DNA from 2 places in the Micromonospora sp. NPDC050695 genome. Region 1 is predicted to be linked to the other one. Evidence: riboswitches for the same ligand, from Rfam matches in the RefSeq annotation. Region 1 holds a riboswitch; the other holds the start of a gene.
What was found. A riboswitch is a leader RNA that binds a small molecule or an ion and turns the genes downstream of it on or off. The one in region 1 is predicted to bind cobalamin.
Positions count from the first base shown of each region.

Region 1 (9,257 bases):
CGACCGCCGCTCGACGGGCTGATCGACGACCTTTACTACCTGGAGGGCACGTCGCCGTACGCCCGGCTGATGCTGCCGGCAAGTCCGGCGGCGTTCCTCATCGTCAACCTCGGGGCACCCTTGCGCATCCGCGCGGGCACCGACATCGAGACGGCCGAGTACGCCGACGGCTGCGTGGTCACCGTGCCCACCCGCGCGTTGGAGTTCGGCTACCCGCCCCGGACCCGGTCCGTCGGCGTGCACTTCAAGCCGTGGGGGGTGGCGCCGTTCCTGCCGATGCCCGCGGCCGGGCTGTGTGACCGGCCGGTGACGATGGAGCAGGTGTGGGGTCGATCGGCCGTCGCCGAGCTGCGCGACCGGCTGGCCACGGCCGACGGACCGCACGAGATGCTGACGGTGCTCGAGGAGGGGCTGATCCGCCGGCTGCATGAGACCGCCGGCCTGGGGCTGGTCCGCCATACCGGCAGCGTCATCGCGGCGACCGGCGGCGCGGTGGCGATCGGCGACCTGAGGGTTTCCGCCGGTGTCAGCAGCACCCATCTGGCACAGCGGTTCAAGGAGCTCGTCGGCGTCACGCCGAAGCGGCTGGCCCGCTCCTACCGTTTCGCCGCCGCCGTGTTGGCGATCAACCCCGCCGAACCGATCGACTGGGGCGAGCTCGCCAGTCGCGCTGGCTATTTCGACCAGGCCCACTTCGGCCACGAGTTCCGGGCCTTCACCGGGCTGACACCGACCCGGTACGTCGACGTCCGGCAGCGGTTCCTGCGCGAACATCCCGGCCACGTGCTGGACAACTGGCCGCTGCCGGCCGATTGATTTCGTACCAGAGCGACGGCTCAGGGCACGCTAACTTGGGGGCACCCAACGCAGAGGAGAGCCCGTGGGCACGGTGGTCATGTACAGCTCGGTGTCGGTGGACGGCTTCATCGCGGACGAGAACGACCAGCCCGGGCCGCTGTTCGACTGGCTGTCCAGCGGTGACGTCCCGTTGGACGACAGCGGCGTGCTGAAGGTGTCGCAGACGTCCTACGACCACACCCGGCCGTACTGGGACTCGATCGGGGTGACAATCGTCGGCCGCCGCGTGTTCGACATGACGGACGGCTGGGACGGGAAGCCTCCGGGCGGGATCGACCACGTGGTCGTCGTGACGCACCGGCCGGCGCCCGAGGGCTGGGATCCCGAGGCGCCGTTTCACTTCGTCGACGGCGTCGAGGCAGCCGTGGCCAGGGCGCAGGAACTCGCCGGTGACCGCATCGTCGAGGTCGCCGCCGGTGACGTCGGCGGCCAGGCGCTCGCCGCGGGCCTGATCGACGAGGTACGCATGGACGTCGTACCCGTCGTGTTCGGGTCCGGCAAACGCTACTTCGGGTCGGCCCACGCCCAGCACCTGCTGGAGGACCCGGACGTGGTGCAGGGCAACCGGGTGCTTCACCTGCGCTACCGGGTACGCCGTTGACCGACCTGAGCGGGCACACGAAGAGCCCGCCGCGCTCGTGCTCCTGCGCGCGTCCTCGATCACGTGATGCTCAGCAGTCGTCGACGAGCCGATTCACCTACTGAGCATCACGTGATCGAGGATCTGCGGCGGTCAGAAGTCGTCGTCGAACGCCACGGTGCCGGTCACTCCGACCTGGTAGGCCGACACCCGCCGTTCGAAGAAGTTGGACAGTTCCTGCACGTCCTGCAACTCCATGAAGGCGAACGGGTTGGCCGACCCGAAGTGCGGCGCGATGCCGAGTTGGGCGAGGCGCCGGTCGGCGACGTGCTGGAGGTACTCCCGCACGTCCGCGAGGGTCAGCCCGGGTACACCCTGGCCCACCAGGTCCTCGGCGAACTGGACCTCACACTCGACGGCCTCGGTGAGCATCTGGCGGACCTGGTCGGCGAGGTCGTCGTCGAACAGGTCGGGCTCCTCGGCGCGGACGGTGTCCACCACGTCGAACGCGAACGCCATGTGCATGGACTCGTCGCGGAACACCCAGTTGGTGCCGGAGGCGAGGCCGTGCAGCAGGCCCCGGGAGCGCAGGAAGTAGACGTAGGCGAACGCGCCGTAGAAGAACAGCCCCTCGATGCAGGCGGCGAAGCAGATCAGGTTGAGCAGGAACGTGCGCCGGTCCTCCCGGGTCCGCAGCTCGCGCAGGTCGTGCAGGGAGTCGATCCAGCGGAAGCAGAACTCGGCCTTGCGGCGGATCGACGGGATGTTCTCGATGGCCGCGAAGGCCGCGTACCGCTCGGTCTCGTCGGGCACGTACGTGTCGAGCAGGTTGAGGTAGAACTGGACGTGCACCGCCTCCTCGAACAGCTGCCGGGACAGGTAGAGGCGGCCCTCGGGGCTGTTGACGTGCTGGTAGAGGTTGAGCACCAGGTTGTTGGCGACGATCGTGTCGCCGGTGGCGAAGAACGCCACGAGGCGGCTGACGAGGTGCCGCTCGGCCGGCGAGAGCTTGTCCAGGTCGGCGAGGTCGGCGTGCAGGTCGACCTCCTCGACCGTCCAGGTGTTGCGGATGGCGTCGCGGAACCGGTCGAAGAAGTGCGGGTAGCGCATCGGGCGCAGGGTGAGGTCCATCCCGGGGTCGAGCAGCATGTGCGTGGTCCTCGTGTCGGTGGTGGCGTCGGCGGCGGTCACTGGCAGGCCTCGCACGACTCGGGGTTCTCCAGCGAGCAGGCCAGCGCATCCGCGTCGACAGCGCCGACAGCGGTGGCAGCGCCGACAGCGCCGACCGCGCCGAGGGCGCCGACAGCGGTGGCAGCGCCGACCGCGCCGAGAGCACCGGGCGCGCCGACGGCGACGGTGGCCTGCTGGATCCGCGTGGCGGGGCGCGAGCGCAGGTAGTAGGTGGTCTTCAGGCCGGCCTTCCAGGCGTACAGGTACATCGAGGAGAGCTTGCCGATGGTGGGCGAGGCCAGGAACAGGTTCAGCGACTGGGACTGGTCGATGAACGGCGCGCGGGCGGCGGCCAGGTCGATCAGCGCCCGCTGCGGCAGCTCCCACGCGGTGCGGAACAGCTCCCGGACGCCGGCGGGCAGCTCCGGGATGTCCTGCACCGAGCCCTCGGCACGCTTGATCGCCGAGCGGATCTCCTCGGTCCACAGGCCACGGGCCTTCAGCTCACCGACCAGGGCCGTGTTGACCTGGAGGAACTCCCCGGACAGGGTTTCGCGCTTGAACAGGTTGGACACCTGCGGCTCGACGCACTCGTAGCAGCCGGCGATCGAGGCGATGGTGGCGGTCGGGGCGACAGCCACCAGCAGCGAGTTGCGCAGCCCGTACGCCTCGACCCGCTCGCGCAGCGCGTCCCACCGCGCGGTCTGCGTACCCTCGACGCCCCACAGGTCCGGCTGGAGCTGGCCCCGCGCGGCGCGGGTCTGCGGGTACGCCGGGTGCGCGCCGAAGCGGCGCGCCACATCGGCGGAGGTCTCCAGCGCGGTCAGGTACAACTCCTCGCTGACCCGGGTGGACAGCTCCCGCGCGGCCGGCGAGTCGAACGGGAGCCGCAACGCGAAGAACACGTCCTGAAGGCCCATCAGCCCGAGCCCGACGGGGCGCCAGCGCGGGTTGCTCGCCGCCGCCTGTGGGGTCGGGTAGTAGTTGATGTCGATGACCCGGTCGAGGAACGTCACGGCGGTGCGGACCGTGGCGCGCAGCCGCTCCCAGTCGAGGTCGCCGTCGGCGAGGTGGGCGGCGAGGTTCACCGAGCCGAGGTTGCACACGGCGGTCTCGGCGTCGCTGGACACCTCGATGATCTCGGTGCACAGGTTGGACAGGTGCACCACGTCGCCGTCTTCGGCGGTCTGGTTGCACAGCCGGTTGGCGGCGTCCTTGAAGGTCATCCACCCGTTGCCGGTCTGGGCGAGGGTGCGCATCATCTTGCCGTACAGCTCCCGCGCCGGCACCTGCCGCACGTAGCGGCCCTGTGCCTCGGCGGCCCGGTACGCGGCGTCGAACCGCTCCCCCCACAGGTCGGGCAGCTCGGGCACCTCGTGCGGGTCGAACAGCGACCACACCTCGTCGGCCTCGACCCGGCGCATGAACTCGTCCGGGATCCAGTTGGCCAGGTTCAGGTTGTGGGTGCGGCGGGCGTCCTCGCCGGTGTTGTCCCGCAGTTGCAGGAACTCCTCGATGTCCGGGTGCCACGGCTCCAGGTAGACGCAGGCCGCGCCCTTGCGCCGGCCGCCCTGGTTGACCGCGGCCACGCTGGCGTCCAGCGTGCGCAGCCACGGCACGATCCCGTTGGACTGCCCGTTCGTGCCGCGGATCAGCGCGCCCCGGGACCGGACCCGGGAGTACGCGATGCCGATGCCGCCGGCGAACTTGGACAGGTTCGCGACCTGCGCGTACCGCTGGTAGATGGAGTCCAACTCGTCGCGCGGGGAGTCGACCAGGTAGCAGGAGGACATCTGGGTGTGCCGGGTACCGGAGTTGAACAGCGTCGGTGAGCTGGGCAGGTAGGCCAGGCTGGACATCAGCCGGTAGAAGCCGACCGCCTCGTCGGGGGTGGTGGACAGGCCACAGGCCACCCGCAGCAGCCAGTACTGCGGAGTCTCCAGCACCAGCCGGGTGCTCGGGTGGCGCAGCAGGTACCGGTCGTAGACCGTGCGCAACCCGAAGTACTCGAAGCGCCGGTCGCCGTCCGGGTCGACGGCGTCGTCGAGCATGGTGGCGTGCGCGGCGACGAACGCGGCGGTCTCGTCGCCGATCAGGCCCTCCGCGTGACCGGTCCGGATCGCCGCGCTGAACGAGGTGACGCCCTGGCGGCGGACCTCCTTGTCGACGTAGACGGCCAGCAGGCGGGCGGCCAGGCGGGAGTACTGCGGCTCTTCGCCGATCATCTCGGCGGCGGTCTGGATGGACAGCCGGTCCAGCTCGGCGGTGGTCGCGCCGTCGTAGAGGCCGCTGATCGTGCGGGTGGCGACCCGCAGCGGGTCGACGTCGGTGAGGTCGTCGGTCCACCGCTCGACCGCCCGGACGATCCTGTTGACGTCCACCGCCTCGGTGGCGCCGTCGCGCTTGCGGACGCGCATCTGCGTCCGGCGGGGGGCCGCGCCGCTGGCGGCCGGGGCTACCTCGGTAACTGTCACCACTCGCTCCTCGGAGTTCGAGACCTGATGGTCCGGACACGAGGAGACAGACACCGGCGGACGCCACGCCGCGACGGCGTGGGTCAGGTGGCGTCGGCCGTCCCACGCGGCCTCGGACCGCCGTACGCCCGGGTGTGGGCGTACGGCGCGCTGGCAGGTCTTCGGACTCGCGGGCACGACCGGGTTCGCCGGTCTCCTACTGGCCGTCGCTTCCCAGGCCGTGTGGTGGCCCAGTGCTGATGACGGCGGTCGTTCCCACTCACCGCTGCGGGACAGTCCCGGATTTCCACCGGGTTCCCTGTTGCCTCGACCACTCCGGGTGAGCGGCCGAACCAGCTGCGCTCGACACCATATATAGGGACGCCGTGGTTGTCACACCCCACATGTCGGGCCGGGCGTGTCGGTGACACCCGTCACCGGAGGGCGGGTCAGTTCCCGACGGTGACCGGCTGCGGCACGCGCGAGCGGCGTTCGACCGCGAAGCTGACTGCCGCCAGGCCCAGTCCGAGGATCGCCAGGACCACGCCCACCCAGGCCGGCGCGAGGTAGCCGAACCCGGCGGCGATGGCGACGCTGCCCAGGGCGGCGCCGAGGCTGTTCGCGATGTTCATGGCCGACTGGTTCATCGCCGCGCCCATCAGCTGGGCGCCCGGCGCCACCGTGATGAGGCGGGCCTGCAGGACCGGCCCCAGGTAGAGGCTGGTCGCGCCGACCAGGAACGCGCCCACGAACAGGCCGGCGGGGTTCGACGCGACGAGGCCGAACACGGCGATGCTCACGATCATCGCGACGAAGCCGACGATCATGCTGCGGCGCAGGTCCCGGTCCGCGAGCCAGCCGCCCAGGGCGTTGCCGACGGTCATGCCGAGACCCACCGCGACGAGCGCCCACGGCACGGTCGCGGCGGAGAGGCCGGCGACGTCGGTGGTGACCGGAGCGATGTACGTGTCGACCGCGAAGAAGCCGGCGAAGCCGATCGCCCCGGTGGCCGCGACCAGCCACACCTGCCTGGTCCGCAGGGCCCGCAGCTCGGCGGCGGGCGAGCCCTCCACCGCCGCGGCGACCTCCGGGACGACCGCCAGCACGGCCAACAGGGTGAGCACGAAGACCCCGGCGATGACCAGGTACGCGGTGCGCCAGCCGGCCGCCTGCCCGAGTCGGGTGATCAGGGGTACGCCGACCACGTTGCTCACGGTCAGTCCGCTGAGCACGGCGGCGAAGCCGCGGGCCTCGTTGCCGGGGCCCAGCAGGGTCGCTGCGAGCAGGCCGGCCGCCCCGAAGTACGCGCCGTGCGGCAGGGCCGCGACGAACCGTGCCACCAGCACCAGGTCGAACGTCGGGGCGGTCGCCGACGCGACGGTGCCGACGGTGAAGAGGACGAGCAGGCCGAGCACCAGCTTCTTGCGGGGCAGGCGCGCGCTCAGCGCGGCGATGAGCGGGGCGCCCACGACCACCCCGAGCGCGTACGCGGTGATCATCCAGCCCGCGCGGGCCACCGCGTCGGACGGCGACCGCGCGTACTGCTCGGACAGCAGGTCGCGGCCGATGTCGGGCAGCAGGCCCATCGCCACGAACTCGGTCAGACCGACGGCCACACCGCCCAGGGCCAGGGCGGCCACCGCCGAGAGCCGTCGATTTCTGCTCAATCCATCCACCGGGAGAATTTAGCAACAGCGTTGCGTAATAGGGTGGCGAGATGACGCGCACCACAGCCGACGTGACGTTCCTGCGCGGCTACAACCAGGCGCTGGTCATGGCGGTGGGGCGTACCGTGCCGACGTTCGAGCGGTCGACCATCGTCCAGGCCACCGGCCTGACACCACAGGCGGTCTCCAAGGTGATCGCCCGCCTGACCGCCGACGGCCTGATCCGTACCGCCGGCGTCCGCCGCCCGGGCATCGGCAAACCCGCGGTCGTCTACGAGCTGGTCCCCGACAGCCGGTACGCCATCGGCGCCCACGTCGCCCGGCGCACGCTGCGCCTGGTGCTCGTCGACCTGGCCGGCGCGGTGCACCACTCGGCGGTCAGCCCGCTGCCCGACGACTTCACCCCGCAGCAGCTGCTGCACGCCCTGCGCACCGGCATCGGCGCGATCACCGCGGGCCGGGATCTGCGGGGCCGGCTCACCGGCGTCGGCATCGGGATGATCGGCCCGCTGGACCACGAGCACGGCCTGGTCCGCGACGCCCACGGTCTGCGGCACTGGCACGACGTACCGCTGCGCGAGCTCGCCGAGGCGCACCTCGGCCTGCCGGTCCACCTCGACAAGGACGTCACCGCGGGGGTCACGGCCGAGGCCTGGCGGCACGGCGGAACCTTCGGCGACGCGGTCCTCATCATGGTCGAGTCCGGCATCGGCGGCGGCTTCTGGCTGGGCGGCACGGCCCACCGGGGCGCACACACCAACGCCGGCGAGTTCGGCCACACCGTCGTCGAACTCGACGGCCCGCTCTGCGTGTGCGGACGCCACGGATGCCTGGAGATCGTGCACAACCGGGCCGCCGAGGCCGGCGACATCGCCCGGGCCGCGCGGGTCCTGGCGGTCGGCGTCGTCAACCTGCTGCAGACCCTCGACCTCGCCCACGTGGTGCTGGCGGGCGCCGACCTGCTGCGGTACGCGCAGCCCTACCTCGCGGCGGTCGAGGAGGCCGTGCACACCGACGTGCCGCGCGCCGACTGGCTCACCACCGACGTCACCCTCTCCAGCCTGGGCGCCGACGTGATCGCGGCGGGCGCCGCCATGCAGGTCCTCGACCGGCACTACGGCGTGCCGGAACTCGCCCTGCTCCAGGGGTGACGATCAGCGGTTCAAAGATTTGATGTATCGGGCCAATCGGCGAGGCGACCACAGCTCGCGATCCCTCATCAAAACGCACGTCCGAGTCCATCGACGTCGTTGACGCACCGGATCAAGCCTCCGTATACTCCCAGTGATCATCCGATCTTTCCCCGAGCCGGGCGAGGAGCGCATGCCGCAGATCACTGCCGTCACCGTCGAGGACGTCCGCTTCCCCACCTCCCTGACCGCCGACGGGTCCGACGCCATGAACAAGGACGGTGACTACTCGGCGGCCTATGTCGTCCTGCACACCGACGGCGTGGACAGCGCGGGTGCGCCGCTCGCGGGTCACGGGCTGACCTTCACCATCGGCCGAGGCAACGACATCGTCGTCGCGGCGGCCGTTCACCAGGCCCACCGCCTGGTCGGCCTGGACGTGGCGACGATGGCGGCGGACATGGGGGCGGTCTACCGCCTGCTCACCTCCGACTCGCAGCTGCGGTGGCTCGGGCCGGAGAAGGGCGTCGTCCACCTGTCCCTCGCCGCCGTGCTCAACGCCTCGTGGGATCTGGTGGCCCGTGCCGCCGACAAGCCGCTGTGGCGGCTGCTCGTCGACATGTCCCCCGAGCAACTCGTCGACATCGCGGACCTGCGTTACCTGTCCGACGCGCTGACCCGGGACGAGGCGCTGGCCATCCTGCGCGCCAAGGAGGGCACGAAGGCCGATCGCCTCGCCGAGCTCGACCGGACCGGCTATCCCGCGTACACCACCTCGGCCGGCTGGCTCGGCTACGGCGACGACAAACTGCGCCGGCTGTGCCAGGAGGCGGTCGACTCCGGCTACGGGTACGTGAAGCTCAAGGTCGGCGCCAACCTCGACGACGACATCCGCCGCTGCGCGATCGCCCGGCAGATCCTCGGCCCGCACCGCAGCCTGATGATCGACGCCAACCAGGTGTGGGACGTCGGTCAGGCCATCGAGTGGGTCAAGGCTCTCGCCCAGTTCAACCCGCTCTGGATCGAGGAGCCCACCAGCCCCGACGACATCCTCGGCCACGCGGCCGTTCGCCGCGCCGTCGCGCCCATCGGGGTCGCCACCGGCGAGCACTGCCACAACCGGGTGATGTTCAAGCAGCTGTTCCAGGCCGAGGCCATCGACTTCTGCCAGTTGGACACCGGCCGGCTGGCCAGCATCAACGAGATCGTCGCGGTGCTGCTCCTCGCCGCGAAGTTCGACGTCCCCGTGTGCCCACATGCCGGCGGCGTCGGTCTGTGTGAGATGGTCCAGCACGTGTCGGTGCTCGACTACGTGGCGATCTCCGGCGATCTCACCGGCCGTGTCACCGAGTTCGTCGACCACCTGCACGAGCACTTCACCGACCCGTGCGTCATCCGG
Region 1 is NZ_JBFAHZ010000006.1:112,158-121,414, reverse strand. Features, by position in the region: gene AB0H52_RS06510 (helix-turn-helix domain-containing protein) at 1-816, shown strand, start outside; gene AB0H52_RS06505 (dihydrofolate reductase family protein) at 881-1,459, shown strand; gene AB0H52_RS06500 (ribonucleotide-diphosphate reductase subunit beta) at 1,592-2,587, opposite strand; gene AB0H52_RS06495 (ribonucleoside-diphosphate reductase subunit alpha) at 2,626-5,025, opposite strand; cobalamin riboswitch at 5,217-5,434, opposite strand; gene AB0H52_RS06490 (MFS transporter) at 5,511-6,737, opposite strand; gene AB0H52_RS06485 (ROK family protein) at 6,779-7,879, shown strand; gene AB0H52_RS06480 (L-fuconate dehydratase) at 8,052-9,257, shown strand, end outside.

Region 2 (9,257 bases), on a different contig from region 1:
ATCCGCGCGGACGACTTCAGCCAGGCCACGTCCGGGTCGCTCTCCACCGTCGCCGTGGCGCCCTCGGCGACGAGGTCGCGCAGTGTGCAGATCTGCACCTCCTCCTCGCCGAGGCTGGGCAGGACGTCGGCGACGTACGCCAGGTAGGGCTGGTGCGGGCCGACGAACAGCACACCACCCTGACGTTGGCCGAGCCGAGGGTCGGAGTAGAGCAGGTACGCGGTGCGGTGCAGGGCGACGACGGTCTTGCCCGTGCCGGGGCCGCCGTCGACGACGAGCGCGCCGCGCGAGCCCGCCCGGATGATGGCGTCCTGGTCGGCCTGGATGGTGCCGAGCACGTCGCGCATCCGGCTCGACCGGCTGCCGCCCAGGCTGGCGATGAAGGCGGACTGGTCGTCGAGCGCGGCGTGCCCCGCGAACCCGTCGGCGGTGAACACCTCGTCCCAGTAGTCGGTGATCCGGCCGAGGGTCCAGCGGTACCGGCGGCGGCTCGTCAGGCCCATCGGGTTGGCGTGGGTGGCGCCGAAGAACGGCTCGGCGGCGGGGGAGCGCCAGTCGAGCAGCAGGCGGCGTCCGGCGCCGTCGGTGAGGCCGCGCCGTCCGATGTACACGGGCTCCGGGCTGTCCGCGCTGACCATGCGACCGAGGCAGAGGTCCAGGCCGTAGCGGCGCAGCGCGCGCAGGTGGGCGCTCAGCCGGCGGACCTCCCGGTCACGTTCCACCGCCTGCCGGCCGGCGCCGCCGGGCGCCCGGCGTTCGGCGTCGAGGCGGCCGGACAGATCGGTGTACGTCTGCTCGAGGCTCGCCGCCATGGTCGCGAAGTGCTGCTCGTCGCGGGCGATCAGCGCCGGGTCTGCCTTGGCGCGAAGTTGGTCGGGGAGATCAAAGACGCTGAGGATCAGCGGGTCCACGTCGGGTCGCTCCGATCTGGGTGCGGGCCAGCGCGCGTCTCCGAGCTGCGGAAACGCGGTCCGGTCGGCAATTCTGCGGTACGACCCGGGTCTTGCCACAAGTCCCCCGGTGCGGTATATGTTAAGAGTGGCAGGGATTGAGTGCTTCTTGTCCCTAGGTCATCCGCTCTCCCTTGATCACCCACTCGCCGGCGACGCACCCCGCACCGATCGTCAGGGCTTCCGTTCGGCGTAGACCAGGTCCATGCTGTCGCTGCGCCCGCCCCAGCGCAGGTCGAGGTGCCAGCATCCGGCGCTCGGCATGTCGATGATCGACGGGCCCGGCCCGCCGTCGACCTCCCGGGTCACCCGGGTGCCGGTGCCGTCCAGCGTCGCGGTGATCACCAGGGTGGCCGGCGACGTCGGGTCGGCCGATGCCGTGGCCGGCCGGGACACCCAGAGGATCTTGTTGTTCGATCCGTCCCGCCTGACCTGCGCCAGCGGGTTTCCGAACAGCACCGCGACGATGTGGCCCTGCGCACCGAGCACGTGCGGCGCCCGGGCGTCCCCGTGGAAGCCGGTCTGCGCCCAGTCGGGCAGCGTGCCCGTCTCGACCCGCGAGCGGCAGCCGGTCGCCGCGGCCACCGAGGGCGTGCCGGCGGCCACCGGGGCCGTGCCGGCGCTCCCCGTGGCTGGCGCCGCTGGCGTGGTCGGCACCGCTCCCGTGCTCGGCCGGTCGCTGGTCGTACAGGCCGCCAGCAGGAGCACCGACCCCAGCGTGAATCTGACCCAGGCACCCATGTCACCCTCCGATGCGTCGATGAAGCGAGTTGTGTGTCGCATCATCACGACACCGCTCGGAGCCGCCGGGTTCCTAGGTCATCGACTCGGCGATCTCGATCGCCTCGAGCCTGCCGAGATCACCCTCGAGCCGGTAGCTCACGTCGCCGTCCTGCCAGATCAGGGTCGAGGCGGCCAGCCGGGCGGTCTCCCGGTGGACGCGGCCGGAACGGTCCACGTAGGACAGCACGTGTGGGCTGCCGACCCAGACCGCGAAGTCGCCGTCGACCTGGACCCACTCCGCGTCGGGTCGACTGGTCTCCTTGTGGAAGGCCAGGTTGAGGCGGCCGTCGAAGGCGTCGATGCGCAGCGTGCCCCCGCGGTAGAGCAGCGTCGCCACGCGGTGGCCGCCCGTGGGGTCGGGGTCCGCCACGAGCACCTGCTCGGGCGGCCCCAGCCGTGCCGGTACGCGGATCGGAAAGCGCACCCCCCGCTGCGCCTCGGCGATGGCGGCCGTGCGCTGCGACGGCAGCGGCGACGGAGTGCCGGCGGGCCGCCCCGACGACGGGGCGATGCTGACACCCGCGAAGCGCAGCAGCCCGCCGACGGCGTCGGCGACGGCGGCCCGGGCCGGCGGCAGCGCCGCCACCAGCAGGGCGGCGAGAGCCGCGGCCGCGTACATTCGCCACCGGCGTCGGCGCGGTGCGGCGAGCCGTGCGCGGACGCGGACGGTCACGTCGGGCGCGGCGGGCGTGTCCAGCCAGGTGGAGAGGTCACGCAGTTCCCGCTCGAGGTCACCCATGCCGGACCTCCTCGCGGTCGAGCAGGCCGCGCAGCTTCGCCAACGCCCGCGACGTCCGCGACTTCACCGTGCCCCGGGGCCAACCCAACGTCTCCGCGGTCTCCTCCTCGCTGAGGTCGAGGAAGAACCGACAGACGATCACCTCGCGGTCGCGTACCGGCAACTGGCGCAACGCGTGTACCAGCGCGCTGCGGCGCTCCCCGGCGAGAACCGCGCCGACCGCCCCGTCCTCGGCGGCCTCCGACGCTGGACCGGCCGCCGCGGCCCGCAGCACCAGCCCGTCCCGCCGGCTGCGCGAGCGGTGCAGGTTGCGCGTCTCGTTGGCGACGATCGCCAGCAGCCAGGAGCGGAAGGACGACTCACCGCGATAGCGGGAGAGCTTGCGGTACGCCTTCACGAACGCCTCCTGGATGACGTCCTCGGAGTCCGGGCCCGCGCCGAGCAGCACCGCCGTCCGGTACGCGGACGCGGTGTGCCGGGCGACCAGGCGGTCGTACGCCTCCAGGTCACCTGCCCGAGCGCGGGTGACGAGCACATGGTCGTCCAGGGAAACCTCCGCTCCGATCACCCTCATGACACCGCACGGGCGTCGCGGGTTCCACCCGACGCGAATCAGGTTGCTCCCATCCGGCATGCAGCGGATTACCAGGATTCGGTGCTGCACTGGTGGGAGCGTCGAGGAGAGGGGTGGGCCATGGGCTGGTTCAACCGGCGGTCGCGGGGTGCCGAGACGACCCCGACCAAGCTGGACCGGGAGGCGACCCGCGACGACCTCGCGGCGCTGGAGGCGTTCGTCGCCAGCCGGCGCGGGGTGGAGTTCTACCTGGAGCCGGAGACCACCGCCACCGACACGACCGTGGTGGCGATCGCCCACGACGGTGAGTGGATCCGCCGCCGCACCGGCACGCCACGGGCGGCGGGCGCCATCGCCCGCAAGCACGCGGTGCCGCTGTACGAGGCGGCGCGCACCGGCTACCCGGAGCGGATGCGGGTGTGGAACCGGGCACACCCGGAGCGCCGTGCCCACTGAGACGGTCAGGCCGTGAGTGGGCTCAAGCGGGGTTCACCTGTGTGAGTGATCGCCGGATGAGCGTGAGGACGGGCGGAAGGATCAGCTCGCTGCCACCGATTGTGGCGGCAGCGTTCACGTCGTGGGGCGTGCCGTCGATGTCGACCACCAGCGCGCCAGCCTCTTTGGCGATGACGACGCCCGCGATGGTGTCCCAGGGATTGTTGTTGAGCATGACGAACGCGTCGATCCGGCCGTGAGCCAACCAGGCGAGGTCGATCGCGGCTGACCCGTGCATGCGTATCCGTTGGACGTGTCGGGCGAGCTGCTCGGTGATGGCAAGTCGCTCGGTGTTCTTCCGCCTGGCCTCGGCACCGACTGCATAGTCGCCAATGGCGACGACGGCGTCCCGGAGATCGGTGACCTGGCTGGCGCGGATGCGTCGGTTGTCGGCATAGGCTCCGTGCCCCTGGACGGCGTGGTAGCGGGTGCCGAGGAACGGGAGGTCGATGACACCAAGGACGGCGCGTGTGCGGTGGATGAGGCCGAGGGAGATCGCGCACAGGGGCGAGCCGTGGATGAAGTTGACGGTGCCGTCGACCGGATCGAGTGCCCAGGTCAGTGCGCTGGTGTCGCCGCTGGTGCCGTACTCCTCGCCGAGGAATCCGATGTCAGGCGCCTTGGCGGCCAGGTGCTCGCGGACCGCTCGCTCGATGGCGTAATCCACGTCCGAGGCCATGTCGCGGTCACCCTTGAAGGTCAGCGCACCGGGCTGAAGCGTCCGCATCAGGTCGTGTGCCAGGTCAACGGCCTCCTGTGCGAGGGGGAGGAGGCGGGCGTAGTCGGTCATAGCTGGCGGCTGCGCTCCCATAGCGAGCTGAACATATCGTCGAATATCGGGTAAAGACCGGAGGGGCCGGCGCTGCGCTCGATGACCATGGTCGGGCAGTCGACACCTCGCATCTGCGGTAGGTAGTGCTGGACAACGCAGAGTCGACCATCGATCAGAAGGACGTTGGCGCGAATGGACTCGTCGTAGACGCCGATGGCGAGGTTGTCTCGGGCATTCGCGGGGAGCCGGTCGCGAATGCGGCGGGCCAGGTTCTGGATGTTGAGTTCGGTGAGCGCCCTGAGGTGTCCGTCTGGATAGTCGTCCTCACGCTCCTGCCGCCTGATCGCCTCGCCGGCCGGGTCAAGGAACAGGCATCGGAGGCGGGTGCCCGCGGCGAGAAGTTTCAGGAGGCGGTTGTCGGCGTACTGCTGACAGATGAGGTTGAGTGAAAGGCCGGACGCTCGGATGTCCGTCGCATGGTCGAAGAGGGCTTGCGGAGGCGCCTCCGCCATGAAATCCGATCGGCTGGAATAGATGGCGGTGACATCAGCGCATCGGTCCCGCATTGCCTTGCCGGCCTGCTGGCCGGCGAGGTCCGGGGCCGGCTCGCGTTCGCCTAGGAGGAGCGCCATGCGTGCATGGCGTGGCATGGACAGGCCGGCGCAGATGCGGGTGAGGACATCGATGCTGCTGACCCGGCGGGCACCGCTGGTGATCTCGCTGACCTGAGCCTGGCTGAGGCCGGTGGCGACACCGAGGGTGGTTTGGCTGGCGCGGGTGGCTCGCTGGACGAGGCGGAATACCTGAGCGAGGTCGCGAGCGGCCAAGGCATCGAGCATATCGGTGGTGTCCCACAGCAGGTCGTCAGTGGTAAGCGCGGTAGTTGTGCGGACGCTCACGGCAGGCTCCCTTCCTGCTCAAGGGCCGAGGGTCAGCTTATCCAGTAGTCAGATGGCATGCCGGGATGCCATCCGGAGGGCGGATGAGAGTTATCCGTTGAGTAATCACCCTCTGTGATGGATCGCTGGGGTTGCGGTGAGCAGGGTCGTGGTGTGAGCCTGCGGTCCCGCCCCCACCTGCCCATGCGCCCCGCCTGGTTGTGCCGCAACTGTGCCGCCGCGTGGCCATGTTCCCGCGCGCAACTCGATCTCGTCGCCGAGTTCTACGGCCACTCGCTGGCGCTGGCCCTTTACCTGACGTCCTGCATGAACGAGGCCATCCACGACTTGTACGGTCTCGGCGGTCGCCCCGACCTTGCCGTGATGCACGCGCGCTTCCTTGGCTGGCTGTCGTTGACTCGCCGGCCGCGTCGCTCTCAGCGTGAGTGACCCCGGGCTGATCATGTGTTCGTTCTTTGGCGCCCGCCGGCCCGCCCGCAACGAATGCGGACCGGGAGCCGGGCCGAACCGGAAGGCCACACCCGGTGATGGGGCGTCCATGGCCCCCTTTGGAGCTGAATCGTCTACGACATCAGCTCCAAAGGGGGCCGCGCACACACTGCCCAGCCGTGGGATCCCTCCGCCGTCGACGAACCGGCTCGGCAGCCCGCGACTGCGACGAGAGGCCCCCCGCCGGCATCTTCGCAGTTCACTGTGGCGAGCGCCGCCGTCCGATGCAGGCGTGCGCGTTGACCGGCGGCGCGGCGGTGTGGCAGCATTCGCGGCCTGACGGCAGTGAAGGAAGTCGGTGCGAATCCGACGCGGTCCCGCCACTGTCACCGGGGAGTGATCCCCCCTCGTGAGTCACGGCCGTGTGTCTGCGGTTGGAAGGCCGGGGGAGAGCGTCGATCCGGAAGCCAGGATACTTCGGCCGTCGGATGTACCCCAGGGCGTGGACACCCGAGGAGGACCCGATGACGCACGGCGTCTCCGTCACCGACGACCATCGTCGTGACCTGAGCGACGGCCGCTCTGCCGCACCCATACCCGGGCGCTCTCCCGCCGTTCACCGCTGAGTTCCGCGCCGCGCCACCCGTCGCCGCCGGCCGCACGCCGGTGAGCCGGCCGGATCGCGGTACCCGCTGAACCCCGCGCCCATCCCACGTCGCCAGGCGCTTCCCCGCGAGCGTGCCGACGTTACTGTCCGGAGCCTGCCGTGCGCATCCTGCTGCTCTCCACCGCCGACACCGACCTGCTGGCCGCCCGCGCCAGCGGCGTCGACTACCGCCTGGCCAACCCGGCCCGGGTCGCCGCCGACGAGGTGCCCGTCCTGCTCGACGGGGTCGACCTCGCCGTCGTACGCCTGCTCGGAGGCCGGCAGGCGTGGCCCGACGGCCTCGCCGCGGTGCTCGCCGGCGGACGCCCCACGGTCGTGCTCGGCGGTGAGTCGGTGCCCGACGCGGAGCTGACGGCCCTCTCCACCGTGCCGTCCGGGGTCGCCACCCAGGCGCTCGCGTACCTCGTCGAGGGCGGGCCGGACAACCTCGCCCAGCTGGCCCGGTTCCTCTCCGACACCGTGCTGCTCACCGGCGAGGGTTTCGCCCCACCCGCGCCCACACCGGCGTACGGGGTGCACGGCGATCATCGCGCCGACCCGGACCGGCCCACCGTGGGGATCGTCTTCTACCGGGCGCACGCGCTCGCCGGCAACACCGGATTCGTCGACGTGCTCGCCGACGCGGTACGCGACGCCGGTGGCAGTCCGCTGCCCATCTTCTGCGGCTCGCTGCGCGGGCTGACCGCCGGCGCCGGACCGCTCGGACTGTTCGCCCGCTGCGACGCGCTGCTGGTCACCGTCCTCGCCGCCGGGGGCGCGGTCGCCGCGGACGCCTCCGGCGGCGGTGCCGAGGACGCCTGGGACGTCGGCGCCCTCGCCGCCCTGGACGTGCCGGTCATCCAGGCGCTCTGTCTCACCAGCACCCGCGAACAATGGGCCGGCAGCGACGCCGGACTGTCCCCGTTGGACGCCGCGATGCAGGTGGCCATCCCCGAGTTCGACGGCCGGATCGTCACCGTGCCGTTCTCGTTCAAGCGGATCGACGCCGACGGGCTCTCGGTCTACGCCGCCGACCCCGAGCGGGCCGCGCGGGTCGCCGGCATCGCGGTGCGCCACGCCCGGCTGCGCTACGTGCCCAACGCCGACAAGCGGATCGCCGTCGTGCTCAGCTCGTACCCCACCAAGCACTCCCGGGTCGGCAACGCCGTCGGGCTGGACACCCCCGTCTCGGCGGTCCGGTTGCTCGCCGCGCTGGCCGACGCCGGCTACCACCTGGGCGACGCCCCGGTACCCGACGACGGTGACGCGCTGATCCACGCGCTGATCGCCGCCGGGGGGCACGACGTGGAATGGCTCACCCCGGAGCAGTTGGCCGCCGCCGAGGCCCGGATACCGGGGCGGACGTACCGGCGGTGGTTCGACCAGGTCCCCGCCGAGCTGCGCGAACGGATGCGGGAACACTGGGGTGAGCCGCCCGGCGAGCTGTACACCGACGGCGACGACATCGTGCTCGCCGGGCTGCGCTTCGGCAACGTGGTGCTGCTCATCCAGCCGCCCCGCGGCTTCGGGGAGAACCCGATCGCCATCTACCACGACCCGGACCTGCCGCCGAGTCACCACTACCTGGCCGCGTACCACTGGCTGGCCGCGCCGGTCGCCGACGGCGGCTTCGGCGCGGACGCCGTGGTGCACCTCGGCAAGCACGGCACCCTGGAGTGGCTGCCCGGCAAGGGCCTCGGCCTGGCCGCCGGCTGCGCGCCCGACGCGGTCCTCGGTGACCTGCCGCTGGTCTACCCGTTCATCGTCAACGACCCCGGCGAGGGCACCCAGGCCAAGCGGCGCGCGCACGCCGTGGTCATCGACCACCTGGTGCCGCCGATGGCCCGTGCCGAGACCTACGGCGAGCTGGCCAAACTGGAACAACTGCTCGACGAGTACGCCACCGTGCAGGCCCTCGACCCGGCCAAGCTGCCCACCGTGCGGGCGCAGATCTGGGACCTCGTCCGCGCCGCCGAACTGCACCACGACCTGCACGCCGAGGCGATGCCCGACGCCGACGACTTCGACGACTTCGTGCTGCACCTCGACGGGTACCTCTGCGAGGTCAAGGACGTGCAGATCCGCGACGGGCTGCACATCCTCGCCGCCGCGCCGACCGGTGAACCCCGCGTCAACCTCGTCCTCGCCGTGCTGCGGGCGCCGCAGATCTGGGGAGGCGCCCGCGCCCTGCCCGGCCTGCGGCAGGCCCTCGCCGCCGCGTACGGCCTCGACGAGCAGGAGCTGCTCGCGACGCCCGGGCAGCGGATCGCCCTGCCCGCGGCGCTGACCGACGCGGTGGACGGCCCGGCCGGCACCGCCGCCGACGCCATCGACCTGATCGAGGCTCTCGCGCGGCGACTGGTCGTCGGCATGGAAACCCTAAGCTGGGCCGTGGACGCGGCCGACGCGGTCGTCGCGGAGGTGACCGGCCAGCCGATCCCGGACGCCGCCGCGGTGCTGCGCTTCGCCGCCACCGAGCTGGTGCCCCGGCTGGAGCGCACCACCGACGAGCTGACCAACACCCTCGGCGCGCTCGACGGCCGGTTCGTGCCGCCCGGCCCGTCCGGCTCGCCCACCCGGGGCCTGGTCAACGTGCTGCCCACCGGCCGCAACTTCTACTCCGTCGACCCGAAGGCCATCCCCAGCCGCAACGCCTGGGACGTCGGGGTGGCCCTCGCGGACTCGCTGCTGGCCCGGCACCTCGCCGACACCGGCGCGTACCCCCGCTCGGTGGGGTTGACCGTGTGGGGCACCAGCGCCATGCGGACGCAGGGCGACGACATCGCCGAGGTGCTCGCGCTGCTGGGCTGCCGGCCCGTCTGGGACGACCGGTCGCGGCGGGTCACCGGCATCGAGGTGGTGCCGACCGCCGAGCTGGGCCGGCCCCGCGTCGACGTCACCGTCCGCATCTCCGGGTTCTTCCGCGACGCGTTCCCGCACGTCGTGACCCTGCTCGACGACGCCGTCCGG
Region 2 is NZ_JBFAHZ010000013.1:6,361-15,617, forward strand. Features, by position in the region: gene helR (RNA polymerase recycling motor ATPase HelR) at 1-902, opposite strand, end outside; gene AB0H52_RS12590 (hypothetical protein) at 1,125-1,658, opposite strand; gene AB0H52_RS12595 (hypothetical protein) at 1,765-2,472, opposite strand; gene AB0H52_RS12600 (RNA polymerase sigma factor) at 2,465-3,046, opposite strand; gene AB0H52_RS12605 (hypothetical protein) at 3,167-3,502, shown strand; gene AB0H52_RS12610 (inositol monophosphatase family protein) at 3,525-4,331, opposite strand; gene AB0H52_RS12615 (DUF5919 domain-containing protein) at 4,328-5,212, opposite strand; gene AB0H52_RS12620 (hypothetical protein) at 5,366-5,641, shown strand; cobalamin riboswitch at 5,990-6,119, shown strand; gene cobN (cobaltochelatase subunit CobN) at 6,408-9,257, shown strand, end outside.
Region 2: another riboswitch for cobalamin. It lies ahead of cobN (cobaltochelatase subunit CobN); the one in region 1 lies ahead of AB0H52_RS06495 (ribonucleoside-diphosphate reductase subunit alpha).